DNA from 3 places in the Pseudovibrio sp. SCP20 genome. Region 3 is predicted to be linked to each of the others. Evidence: predicted binding sites of a transcription regulator. Region 3 holds the regulator's gene; each other region holds the start of a gene.
The links. Region 3 encodes PhoB, which activates phosphate uptake and scavenging genes when phosphate is short. Its sites were predicted from a motif close to TGTCATNNANCTGTCAT; they were not measured.
Positions count from the first base shown of each region.

Region 1: the regulator PhoB is predicted to act here: its motif matches at 2,451-2,467, upstream of olsB (l-ornithine N(alpha)-acyltransferase).
Region 2: the regulator PhoB is predicted to act here: its motif matches at 2,394-2,410, upstream of AC3CB2_RS22915 (esterase-like activity of phytase family protein).

Region 1 is NZ_JBYMDH010000002.1:510,613-514,833, forward strand. Features, by position in the region: gene AC3CB2_RS10820 (YifB family Mg chelatase-like AAA ATPase) at 1-24, shown strand, start outside; gene AC3CB2_RS10825 (response regulator) at 89-2,335, shown strand; gene olsB (l-ornithine N(alpha)-acyltransferase) at 2,696-3,538, shown strand; gene AC3CB2_RS10835 (transglycosylase domain-containing protein) at 3,818-4,221, shown strand, end outside.
Region 2 is NZ_JBYMDH010000008.1:26,967-31,187, forward strand. Features, by position in the region: gene AC3CB2_RS22915 (esterase-like activity of phytase family protein) at 90-2,312, opposite strand; gene AC3CB2_RS22920 (helix-turn-helix transcriptional regulator) at 2,437-3,186, opposite strand; gene AC3CB2_RS22925 (hypothetical protein) at 3,256-3,588, shown strand; gene AC3CB2_RS22930 (DNA alkylation repair protein) at 3,581-4,221, shown strand, end outside.
Region 3 is NZ_JBYMDH010000001.1:357,365-361,585, reverse strand. Features, by position in the region: gene AC3CB2_RS01655 (GcrA family cell cycle regulator) at 556-1,116, shown strand; gene AC3CB2_RS01650 (GNAT family N-acetyltransferase) at 1,215-1,685, opposite strand; gene phoB (phosphate regulon transcriptional regulator PhoB) at 1,763-2,458, opposite strand; gene phoU (phosphate signaling complex protein PhoU) at 2,680-3,384, opposite strand; gene pstB (phosphate ABC transporter ATP-binding protein PstB) at 3,420-4,221, opposite strand, start outside.

The DNA of each region.
Region 1 (4,221 bases), on a different contig from region 3:
TCGGCCTATTTGGCAGCAGCATAATCTGTTATATCCTACCAATTGAATTTTACTGAATTTCCGAAATCGTTCGGCTGGAGCAAAAGCAGTGTTGAAGCGGAGACTAAAAACCGAGGAGAGCACCCACGTTGTTACTCAGGCTCGCGTGTCTCTTATCAAGCAAACAGAAGTCTCAGAGCAGTCCTCGTTTATTCTCAAGAGCCTTTCCATCTTCGTTGGCGTTGTTTGTCTTGCAATCGCGCTGCTTCTGACGGATTGGCGCTCTGCGCAAAGCCTTTATGTGGTGCTGCTTGCCTTTGGTGCCGGCGCTGTTCTGTTCCGCCGTTTTCCTGCAAGTGATGTGATTGCACAAAGCTGGAAAGCTGCCCAAATCCAAAGTGAGGTGGAGCAGCTGGAAGATCCTTCTGAACTGGCAAGTGATGCAGATTGGCAGCTGCGTGAAGCCGATGACCGGCACCGTTCCATTCTGGATGCGCTGGGCGCAATTGTTATCCGCTGTGACAGCAGCGGTCTCGTGCTCTCCATCAACGATGCTGGAAAGCGGAACTTTCCTGCTGGATTTGGCATTGAAGTGGGCAAAGCCATTCACTTGCCTTATGCAGAAGACTTCACACCAGAACTTGAAGAAAGTGCCGCAGGAACAACAGAAGATGTTGCCTTGCGCACAAAGCACGGAACCCGTTGGTATTCTCTGCTGCGTTTAAGCATTCGTGACGGCAGCGGAAGCGCTCCGATCATCCAATGGATCCTCACGGATGTCACAGACCGGCGGCACGCAGAGCAAAAGCTACGTGCAGACCGGGACCATGCAGCAAATGCCAGTGAAGCCAAATCCCGGTTTCTCGCAATGGTCAGTCACGAAATACGGACACCACTCAACGGCGTTCTGGGCATGGCTGATTTGCTTGACGACACCTCAACAACCGCCGAGCAACAGAACTACATCAACGCTATCAAAACATCTGGCTCAACGCTTCTCATGCTGATTGATGAGGTCCTTGACTACTCAAAAATAGAAGCCGGAAAACTGGAGCTGGAGACCGGAGCGGTAGAACTGACACCGTTGGTCGAACGTGTGGTGGAGTTACTGTCTCCCAAGGCACATGCCAAAGGGCTTCAGATCGGTTCTTACATCGCACCGGAAGTCCCTGAGGTAATCCAAAGTGATCCAGCTCGGCTTCAGCAAGTGCTCTACAATCTAGTCGGCAATGCGATCAAGTTCACGGAGCAAGGCGGTGTTTCACTGGTCTTGCAGGTGTCGCAGGATTCCGCTGGTAATCATCTCTTGGAATTTGCAGTAAAAGACACCGGTCCTGGAATGGATGACGTCACTGCAGCGCGCATCTTCCGGGAGTTTGAACAAGGTGAATATGGACGTGACCGCAAGTTTGATGGTGCCGGATTGGGACTGGCGATTTCCAAGAGACTTGCAGAACTGATGGGCAGCTCACTGACTGTTCAAAGCCAGCTCGGATGTGGTTCGACGTTCCTTCTTGAAATGCCGGTCGATAAGGTAGTCGATAAGGTTATTGAAGAACATTCAGAGCACATTGCAATCCTGACCAGTAATCATATTGAAGCTGATCTGGTTCAGAGAACTCTGATCAGCAACGGTTTTGCTCATACCCGAGTACTTGATACTGAAGATTTAGAAACAAATCTACTCACAACTCAGCTTGATCGCCTGTTGGTTGGCGAAGAGTATGTTGAACGTATTCGCGACTTCTATCAAAAGCATTCTATTCATGCTCCTGAGATCATCGTGCTCATCAAACCTCAGGAACGAGCTCGCATTGCCGATATCAAAACTGGCGAGTTTTCTGGCTATCTGACACGTCCTGTACGCCGCGCATCTTTGTTGCGCGTCATTGCACTTGGTCCCGAAGTTGAAGAAACGGATGAGCAAAGCAGTGCGGCTCCAGAGGAAATCAAGCAGACGACAGAACCACAAGAGCACGAGCCTCATCTCAATGTTCTTGTGGCAGAAGACAATCCAATCAATTGGATGCTGGTCAAGGCGCTACTAAGCAAACTGGGGCACCACGCGGAGCTCGCCGAAGATGGGCACAGGGCTGTAACTCTCAGCGCAACCGGAACATTTGATGTGGTTCTGATGGATCTTCACATGCCAGGCCTTGATGGACTGGAAGCGATTTCCCAAATTAGAGGCAGAGAAGGCAATTCTGCGGCTCAGGTTCCGATTTATGTTGTTTCAGCGGATGTTATGCCGGAGGCAAAAGAAGAGGCTCTGAAGGCTGGTGCAGATGGATTTTTGAGCAAACCCCTAAAAAAGCAGGATCTCGAAGCTGTGCTAAAGCGGTATGCTAAGGGGTAACTTGGTATATTTAGCCTGTTCAATATCAAGAGGCAGTTGTTATACTCAGGTTAACTGTGGTGACAGCATGGTTTAGCAGATATGGGCACGCTTAAGCGGATAAATGTTGGTGTTATGTCACTCAACTGTCCTAAAACGAGCTTATATCATAGATTGACTACCCAAAATTGACATGGGTTACTCGATTGGTGCAAATTCAGAAAGGCGTTCTCATTATTGCAATGTTTTTTAAACACCTAAGCAATATGAGATATTTATAGTATGGCTGGATCTGGACATCTTTCCCCGATGAAAGTCCTAAGAAAAATCACACCGAACAAGCTTGCAGGGCGACCTGCGCCGCGGTGGATCCCACAGGCAATGCTGGGAAAAATGCCGGAGGCAGGACAAAGCCTCGGTAAGATTGGACCGCTTGAAGTTCGCCTTTCCAATGGCGCCAAAGAACTCAAGATGTCTCAGCGTTTGCGCTACGAAGTGTTTTACGAAGAGATGTCTGCGATTGCAGATGCTCAAACGCAGCTGAGCCGCCTTGATCGCGACAGCTACGACGAAATCTGCGATCATCTGCTGGTAGTGGATCACAACAGTCAGGTTCGCAATAAACCGTTCTCCAAACTAAAGCCTCAGATTGTTGGCACATATCGCCTGCTCCGTCAGGAACTGGCTGAGTTGAACGGTGGTTTCTATACGGCCGGTGAGTTTGATATTCAGGGCATCTTGGATCGTCACAGTGATCTGAACTTTATGGAGCTTGGTCGCTCCTGTGTTCTGAAGCCTTATCGCACCAAGAAGACCGTTGAACTGCTGTGGCATGGCATCTGGTCTTATGTGTTGATGCATAATATAGATGTGATGATTGGTTGTGCTTCGATTGAGGGCACCGATCCTGATCTGCTTGCAGAACAGCTTTCCTTCCTGCATCATTTTGCAGGAGCTCCCGAAGAATGGCGAGTTTCAGCACTTCCTGACCAGTATGTTGACATGAACCGCATTCCAAAAGATCAGGTCGATCAACGAGCTGCACTGCGTTCATTGCCACCGCTCATCAAGGGTTATCTGCGTCTTGGTGCTTTTATTGGTGATGGCGCTGTAATTGACCACCAGTTTGGAACAACTGATGTGCTGATCATTATGCCGGTCTCCAAGCTGAACTCACGCTACGTGAATTACTATGGCGAGGATGCTAGCCGGTATTCCAGCTAGATTCTCAGAAGTATCTCATTCAATGAAGGGCGGGTTTCCGCCCTTTTTGCTTGCGCGAATATCGATAAACGCTCTCCAGTTTTGATCGCTGATCTTCGCAATTCGCGTGAATGGTTTAACGCAGAATTAAGCCTGTTTCCCTAAAATCGTTCGTGTTTTGTATCCAGGTTACAGTCTCTCTCCCAAGCAGTCTGTGGCCTGTGTTTGTTCAGGCATGCTCGGTCTTATCTGATCGCCATTGCCTGAGATAAGTGATTAGTATCGGGGTGATTTGGAGTTATGGCGACTGGCCAAAATGGAAATGGCAGAAAACGGAGGCCTGTGCGCCCCGGGCAACGCCCTTCCGGCAGACCGCCTCAGCAGCCCGGTGCCGGTCAGCCCAAACGCCCTCCACAATCACAACGTCCTCGTCTGCAAGGCGTTGCACTGCGGCCTGAAGACGACGAGGATTACATCCGCCGTCCAAACAGAGTTGCGGCCACGAACAAGCAGGCGTCCCCACGACCACGCCCTGCACCACAAACTCCCTCAGCGTCGAGCAGAAAACCTGCGACGCAGAGGCCACGACAAACACAAAACACCGCCGCCAAGCGGCCTGCGAAGAAGCCGAGCCGAAAGGCAAAGCAGCAGACATTGGCGGCGCTGGATGCCGCAACATCTTCTGGAAAGCCCAAAGGCCAGAG
Region 2 (4,221 bases), on a different contig from region 3:
GAGGGACACCGCCAGAATTTTCCAATCACAGCATTGAAAAACCCGGCGAAATGTTCCGCCGGGCTGTTCTTTATTCAGTTGTGTTGCTCTTAGTTCAGCTGTGCTGCATCACCCATGGAGAAGAAGAGGCTTTCTCCGCTGGCATCGTCTACGCCGTCATTGTCGGTAGAGACGAGGATGCGGCCATCTTTGGTGATTGCCAGGCCTTCCACCTTATCCGGTGTCCAGCCATTGGTTGCGGACATGGCTGGCAGCAGATCGAGTACGACTTTCTTGGTTAGTACTGGCAGCTCGGTGCCATGTGGGGCAGGGGTGATGCCTTGCAGAGAGACCGTGGTCACCTGTTTGATAGCTGCTTCCTTACCGCCTTTGTTGTCACGCTCCAGAATAGCGAACTTGCCGTTGCCGAGAGCTGTGATCTCGGAGAGACCGACCCAACCGCCAGCGGAACTACGCGGTGCGTCCAGCGGGTAGTGGACGAAACCCCAGCTTTCATCGGTAGGGTTGTAGATGCCGATCTTGGTCATGCCCTTTGGATCGTCGTTCCATTCACGCTGAACTGCGACAGCTACGAGAGTTTTGCCGTTCATCTCAAACTCGGCCACGCCTTCCAGTGAGAAACGCTTGGCCTGTGCTACGAGGCTTACTGGCAGTTTGATTTCTTTCTGGATCTCACCGTTGGCAGAAGCCTGAAGTAGGAAGTGTTCCATTTCCTTTTTGGCGTTGCCTTCAGATGCCAGCCAGAAGCCACCTTCTTTGCGCAGGGCGATGCCTTCCAGATCGTACTTTTTCGCAGTGCCGCCTGTCAGGTCCATGTGGCCTGTGATTTCAACTGGCTGCTTGGAAACGTCCAGCGTGAAGATGCGGGCTTTATCGTAGAAGCTATCAGAGACGGCATAGAGTTTGTTAGCGTCCTCTTTGTCTGCCACCATGCCGGAGATTGCGCCCCAGCCGATTGGTGCGTTGGTTTCCGGATCGGTGTTGGAGACCAGCTGCGGGTACTCAGCAGAGGTTGCGCCAAACTCGTAGAGGCCAACGTGGGCGCGGACTTTGTCTTCCACATTGTCTTTTTCGTTTGCGACAACGAAAAGATTGCGGGATGGGATCGCCAGCAGGCCTTCCGGGCCAATGTGGGTTGGCAGGAACTGGACGAACTCAGGCTCTGCGCCCGTGTCGCGGTAGACAGCGACGAAGTTTCCGCGTTCGGAGTTCACGAAGATCAGAGTTTCGCCGCCGTACTTGCCAACAGTTACGCCCTCTGGCTCAGTGCCTTTCTTGTGGGCGCGCTTGGCAGGGTAATGCCCGTGGGACATGGCCAGATGTTCCATCTGGTTGCCGCTGTCGAACTCGATGGTGCCATCCTTGTTCCAGATGGTGAAGCCACGGGAGCCGCCTTTGTAATCCCCTTCGTTGGCCGTCACGAAGCGATTATCATCAATCCACGCCACAGCATCCGGTTCCCGAGGAACATCCACCTTCGAACCAGAGGCATCAGAGAGACGCGCCTTCTTAACCGGCACGTTTTGAGCGGTTGCGGTACCAGCAGAGAAGTGGTTGATTATCTTGCCGGAATTCAGATCCACGATAGCGAGGTGGTTGTTTTCCTGAAGAGTTACAACAGCTTCGCCCTTGCTGTTGATGGCGACGTATTCTGGCTCTGGGTCATCGCCACCTTCAGCGGCAAGGCCAGTCATTTCCACGGTGCGTACAGCATCGCAGTTTGTCGGCATGCCGTTTTCGTCCAGATCGAAGATGGTTAGGAAGCCTGCTGGCAGCTGAGGCGGCGCGCCGTCGTTCAGGTCTTCGTCACGTTCGTTTTCAATAGCGATTGCGAGGAACTTGCCGTCTTTGGAAACAGCTACGGAGTCAGGCTGGCCTTTTACATCGCACTTTGCGGCGATCTGTTTGGTCGCCAAATCGATGACTGCGAGGTAGCCGGACGGCTTGGTGTAGCTTTCAGAGGTGTTTACGCCTGCAAGCGCGTAGTTGCCTGAAATTGCTACAGAAGTTGGTTCGCCGCCGAGTGCGGTACGCCCTGCTGGGACTGGCTGCGCGGCGTTGGAAGCATCGAGGAAGACGATCTCATTCTGAGGGCCATCGGTGAAGGCTAGGGTCATGCCGTCCTCAGACGCTGCGATGATTTCCGCCACGGTTTCAGACTTGCGGTCTACGCCTTCAGCCAGTGTTTCGTGAACCGGCATGGTCGCGATGCGTTTAAAGAACTTTGCTTCAGATGCAGTTGCAGCGGAGAGGCCCGCTGCCAGCATGGCAACTGAAATGCCGCACATAAGTGAAGTGCGAAGAGCTCGCATGGAAAATCCCCCCATCAGAATAGTTTTGCGGTTAAGTGCTTTCTGGTTAGGGGCCTCGCATGGCAGGCCTATGAATGTTTGTTGAAGCTTTGATGACGTGGTGCGAAACCCAGAGAAACTGCGCTTACGGTGTCGTTGGTTCTATGCCGTCGATGGCGTCTATGAAGGGTTGCTTGGGTTTTAAGGGGAAGTTTTTTTCGAGCATTTGGGCGGATTTTATACGGTCGAGGCGGAAGGTGCGGACGGCGTTGCGCAGGTGGTCCCAGGCCATGATGTACCAAACCGGATAGCTCAGGAAGAGATAGTGCGGTTCGATGGTGCGCTGGGAGAGATTGCCGTTCTGATCACTGTACTCGATCTGGATGCATTTGCTCATCAGAAAGGCTTCGTTGATCGGGCTCATGGCCTCGCTGTCGATTTCCTCAAAGGATCCATAGACATAGACCGAAGCTGTTCCTCCAATCCAGATGCGGGACTTCAGGGTGTCGACTCGGGAACGCAGTTCCGGGGAGAAAGAGGCGATCAGTTTTCGGCGGATTGGCTTGAGATTGGCCAGTAGGAGAGGGGAGTGCATGCTCTCTGCGATGGCGAGGCTGATAAGCAGATCGATGGCCTCTTTATACTCCAGTTTGAGACGACCAACTCCCCAACGTGATTGCAGGCGAATGCCGCCGCCGCGGCCTTTGTCCGCTTCAATCGGCAGGCCGCGCTCTCGGAGCAGCTCCAGATCCCGGAACAGGGTTCTTTGAGAAATACCGAGTTCTTTCGCCAGATCATGGGTTGTCGGGCACTCGCCGGACTTCAGCAGCATTTCGATCTGCTCAAGTCGATCAAGGCGTTCTAGTGCCGTTGCTCTGGTTCTCTCTGTGGTCATGAAAGAAATGTGTCATTAAATGGCATATTTGTCCATACAAACGGGTCATCGAGACTTTTAAGGATAATAATGATGACCAACCAAGTGATTGAGTTTGCTCCTTTTCATCTTGCTGCTGATAAGACGGAAGCGGATCTTATCGCTGCTTCTGAGCGGTTTCAGAGTGAGTTTCTGGATAGGCATAAGGGCTTTGTGCGTCGTTCACTGGTGAAGCATGAGGATGGTGCTTACGCTGATATTGTGGTTTGGGCGGACAGCAGCGCGAGTGAGCGGGCATTTGCTGCGGCTGGTCAGCATGAAGCCGGGCAGGCGTATTTTTCAATGATTGATATGAGCCGTGAGCATCAGCCTCGTAAAGCGGGTGCAATGGAGTTCTTTAGCGTGGTGGGGACTTATGGCTGAGCCTTTTAAAGAGGTCTTCAATCAAACCTCTATCCAACGTGTGGCCTCCGCTTTGGCGAAGGTTCATCCTGCGTTTGACAGTGCTGGTTTTATGGTGGAAGCGCTGGAGGGATTGAGTGGCCTGGAGCTGAAGGAGCGCTCACTTCATTTGGCACGTTGTCTGCGTCGTTATCTGCCAGAAGATTACAGCGACGCGCTCTGGATCATGATGGCAACACTTTCTGCCCCGCTGGCTATGGATGATGAACCTGTCTGGGAGCATGAAGGGGATGGGCTCTATGGTTTTATCACCATGCCGTACTCGGATTACGTTCTGCTTTATGGTCTGGAACACTTTGAGTTTTCCATGGCGGCCATGAAAGAGATGACCAGTCGGTTTTCTGCTGAGTTTGCCATTCGTGCTTTCATTGAGCGCTATGAAGACGAAGCGATGGTGTTGCTGGCTGAATGGGCCAAGGATGAAAGCGCCCATGTGCGACGGCTCGTTTCTGAGGGGACGCGACCACGGCTGCCATGGGGGCAGCGCTTGAAGGGGTTCATTGAAGCGCCGGAGAAGTGTTTGCCTTTGTTGGAGGCGTTGAAGGATGACGAGACCGAGTATGTGCGCCGGTCTGTTGCCAATCATCTCAATGA
Region 3 (4,221 bases):
ATTTTTAAATGATGGAGTAGAGGTCTAATCCCCTCTTCACTGGCCAGTTTTTTTCCATATCTCTTAAGGTTTATTCAATACACCTCTAGCGTGTACCGCGTCATATGAAGGTGTCATTCGGCGAGTGCATCTGCACTGCAATTTGTAGTTTACTAGTGTTTTTTACTAGTTGTTTTTCAGTGGTAAATATATGTATTAAATATCAACGGGGTAACGCTATCAGCTCTTACTTTGTGTTGGAAAGAATGCGGTGGAACTTGGTTTAACAAACAGCTCCTATTCTTTAGATTGATAATCTTCTCCCACCACAAGAAGGCTGTTATAGGTAAGTAGTAGTACGGCAATTCTGGGGAAAACCAGAGTCTTCCCCACCTCAATTCTTTGAGGTTATTGCTCGTAGGAACGCCGATATAGTACTGTGCGATAAGAGTTATACACCATCTCGTAGTTACTGATCGCTGCAAGCACACACGCTCAGGTTAGCGGCAAATTCGGATACGTCCGAGCTGAGCGAATACTGTTTTGCGCGCCACTGAAGGAAGACGGGGGCCTTTAATGAGCTGGACAGCAGAACGTGTAGAGTTACTAACCAAGCTTTGGGCAGACGGGTTAAGCGCAAGCCAGATCGCTGGAGAACTAGGCAATGTGACCCGAAATGCCGTAATTGGTAAGGTTCACCGGCTCGGGCTTTCAGGGCGTGCTAAATCAGGGGGCGGTGCAACCAAGACGAGAAAGGCAACTGCCCCAGCGGCAAGAACAGCTTCTCCAATCAAACCGACAGTGACCGAAGCGGTCGCAGCAGCAGCTCCCTCTCCTACTCCTCGACAAGTTCAGCCAACAGTGGCAGGCGCCACCGCTCTTAAAGTTGAGCCAATTGAAACGATCGAGACCGAAATCGCTCCCGTCCCAGTCGCAGAAATCTTTATTCCGGTTTCCGAACGCGCATCCATCCTGACATTGAACGAACGCACCTGTAAGTGGCCAATTGGCGATCCGGGTTCTGAAGACTTCTACTTCTGCGGTCGTCAGTCAGATGCAGGCACACCGTATTGCGCGCATCACCGCAGCATTGCCTATCAGCCAGTCAGCGACCGCCGCAACCGCCGCGCCAGCTAAAACAGACTGAAAGCAAGCGTTATGAGCCGGGTCCAGTGCCCGGCTTTTTGCTGTCTGGATGCCTGTAATGTAACGACTATCCCGCCTGTGGTTGAGGCCTAGTGCTTCTGCGCGCTGAAGGTTTGGCGGGTGACATTGCCCCAGTACGGGTCGTTGTAGCTGTCTTCCTGATAGTGGCCTAATGTGTAGTCGCTTACCACTGCGCGCCAGAAGGCGGTGGCGTGGTCAGCGCCTTCGATCTGTTTGATCTGCCAGTTGCCGGGCATCTGATCAAACAGCGCGCTGGCAAACTGCAGGCCCAGCTTATGTCGTCGGTAGTAAGGCACGACGTAGAACTCACAGACTTCGAACCCCTCCTGCTCATCCTGCTTGATGGCGGCCAGTCCGGCCGGGAGGTCGTTGCTGTACACCAGATAGCCGGTGATGTTGCCTTCCAGCAGCGTGTCCTTGGCGAACAGACCGTTGGCGTCAGGCTGTTTGTGCGTGAGAGGTGAGAACTCTGCCTCGTAAGCCTGGCAGAGATTGTCGTAGATATGAGCGGTTGCTCTATCAACCGTCTTGATTTTCATTTGTTATCCGCATTGTTTTTAGTCTGCACCTCCGGATCAGAGATGCAGCTTCACAATGCGCATATAGCAGAGATCAGTTACCCGACTGCAAACTGGTCGTTGAACGCGTAACCGGCACCGCGGACGGTGCGGATCGGGTCTTTCATGCGGCCTTTGTTGATGGCTTTACGCAGGCGGCCCACATGGACGTCGACAGTGCGCTCATCCACGTAAACATCATGTCCCCACACGCCGTCGAGCAGTTGCTCGCGGGAGTAGACGCGGCCTGGGGCGCTCATGAGGAACTCCAGCAGGCGGAATTCGGTTGGGCCGAGGTGGATTTCGCGGCCAGTTCTGCGGACGCGGTGGGTTTCGCGGTCCAGCTCAATATCGCCGGACTTGAGCATGGTGGAGACAACTTCCGGCAGAGCACGGCGGAAGATCGCTCGTACACGGGCCATAAGCTCCGGGATGGAGAAAGGTTTGACGACGTAATCATCGGCTCCGGTTGCCAGCCCGCGGATGCGTTCAGACTCTTCACCTCGTGCCGTGAGCATGATGATTGGCATGCGTTCGGTTTCTGAACGTGCCCGCAGACGGCGGCAAAGCTCGATACCGGAGAGGCCGGGCAGCATCCAGTCCAGCAAGAGCAGGTCCGGCTGGCTTTCTTGCAGCAGGAGTTCCGCCTCATCTCCTCTTGCGCATACGTCGACATTGTAGCCTTCCGCTTCGAGATTGTATCTCAGCAGCAGGCTTAACGGTTCTTCGTCTTCTACAATCAGTATCTTAGGCATACCCTAGTGCTCTCTTTGCACCTTCTGTTGTAAAGCAGTTTACCGTCATCACTGTGCATGTAAACCACTTTAACCTTTTGTAGTTGCGTCTTTTCTTATCAGAAACGCGAAGCCGCCCTCTGATTTGACACATGAAGTGCCGCGTAATGAACCCGACACTCCAAACCTTTGTTCAACGTGGTCGCCTTCCGGGCTTGCAGCTTCCCAGAGAGCAGCACGTCTCAGACAGCGCTGCTGTCTGCCAGTTCGTCCGTTTTTGGTCGATCAACCGGAAGCTGATTTCCGGAGATCATGTAGTAGATGTTCTCGGCAATGTTGGTCGCATGGTCACCGATGCGCTCAATGTTCTTTGCACAGAACAGCAGGTGGGCGCACATGGTGATGGAGCGTGGGTCTTCCATCATGTAGGTGAGCAACTGACGGAACAGACTGGTGTAGAGCGCATCTACTTCATCGTCACGCAGATGCACGCGCTGGACGACTTCCAGATCACCGGAAGTGTAGGCATCCAGAACGGCTTTAAGCTGTTCCAGCGCCAGATCGGACATGTGTTCTACGCCAACCGCCAACTGTTTGTTGTTGAATTCGCTTTCAATTGCGAGCGTCCGCTTGGCGATGTTCTTGGCCATATCGCCAACGCGCTCCAGATCATTGGAGATGCGCATGGCGGCGATGATGTCGCGTAAGTCGCTTGCCATTGGCTGGCGGCGTGCGATCACGGAGATGCACAGCTCTTCCAACTCGGCCTGCATGTTGTCGAGGCGTCTGTCCGCGGCAATGGTGCGGGTTGCCAGCTCGCGGTCCTGTCTCAGCAGTGCGCTGACGGCATCATGTACAAGTGTTTCTGCGAGGCCGCCCATTTCGACGACACGTCCGGCCAACTCTTTCAGTTCTTCATTGAAGGACGAGACGATATGATCTTTCATCGGATGATCTCCTTAGACCTCCTTGCCTATTATTCTTAACCGAAACGGCCAGTGATGTAATCCTGCGTGCGCTGGTCTTTGGGGTTGGTGAAGATGTCGTTGGTCAGCCCCTCTTCCACCAGTGTTCCTAAGTGGAAGAATGCAGTGCGCTGCGAAACACGTGCCGCCTGCTGCATGGAGTGGGTTACGATCACGATGGTGTAGTTCTGGCGCAGTTCGTCGATCAACTCTTCCACTTTTGCGGTGGCGATCGGGTCAAGCGCGGAACATGGCTCATCCATCAGGATCACTTCCGGAGACACAGCGATTGCACGCGCGATGCACAGGCGCTGCTGCTGACCACCGGAGAGGCCGGTTCCCGGCTCATCCAGACGATCTTTCACTTCCTCAAACAGACCGGCGCGCTGCAGGGAGCTGGCGACAATCTCTTCCAGATCGGCCTTGCTTTGCGCCAAGCCGTGAATGCGAGGGCCGTAGGCCACGTTCTCAAAGATGGACTTCGGGAACGGGTTCGGCTTCTGGAACACCATGCCAACGCGGGCACGCAGTTCCACTACATCAATGCGTGGGTCATAGACATCATCGTTGTCGAGAAGGATGTCACCTTCCACGCGGCAGATGTCGATGGTGTCGTTCATGCGGTTGAGGCAGCGCAGGAAGGTGGACTTGCCGCAACCGGATGGACCGATCAGCGCTGTCACCTGATTTTTGCGTACATCCAGATCCACGCCGTGCAGAGCCTGCTTGTCGCCGTAAAACACTTTCACGTCACGGCCACGCATTTTGAGCGTTTCGCCTTCAGCGGATACGGCTGGTGGGGCGCTTATTGTTGTATCC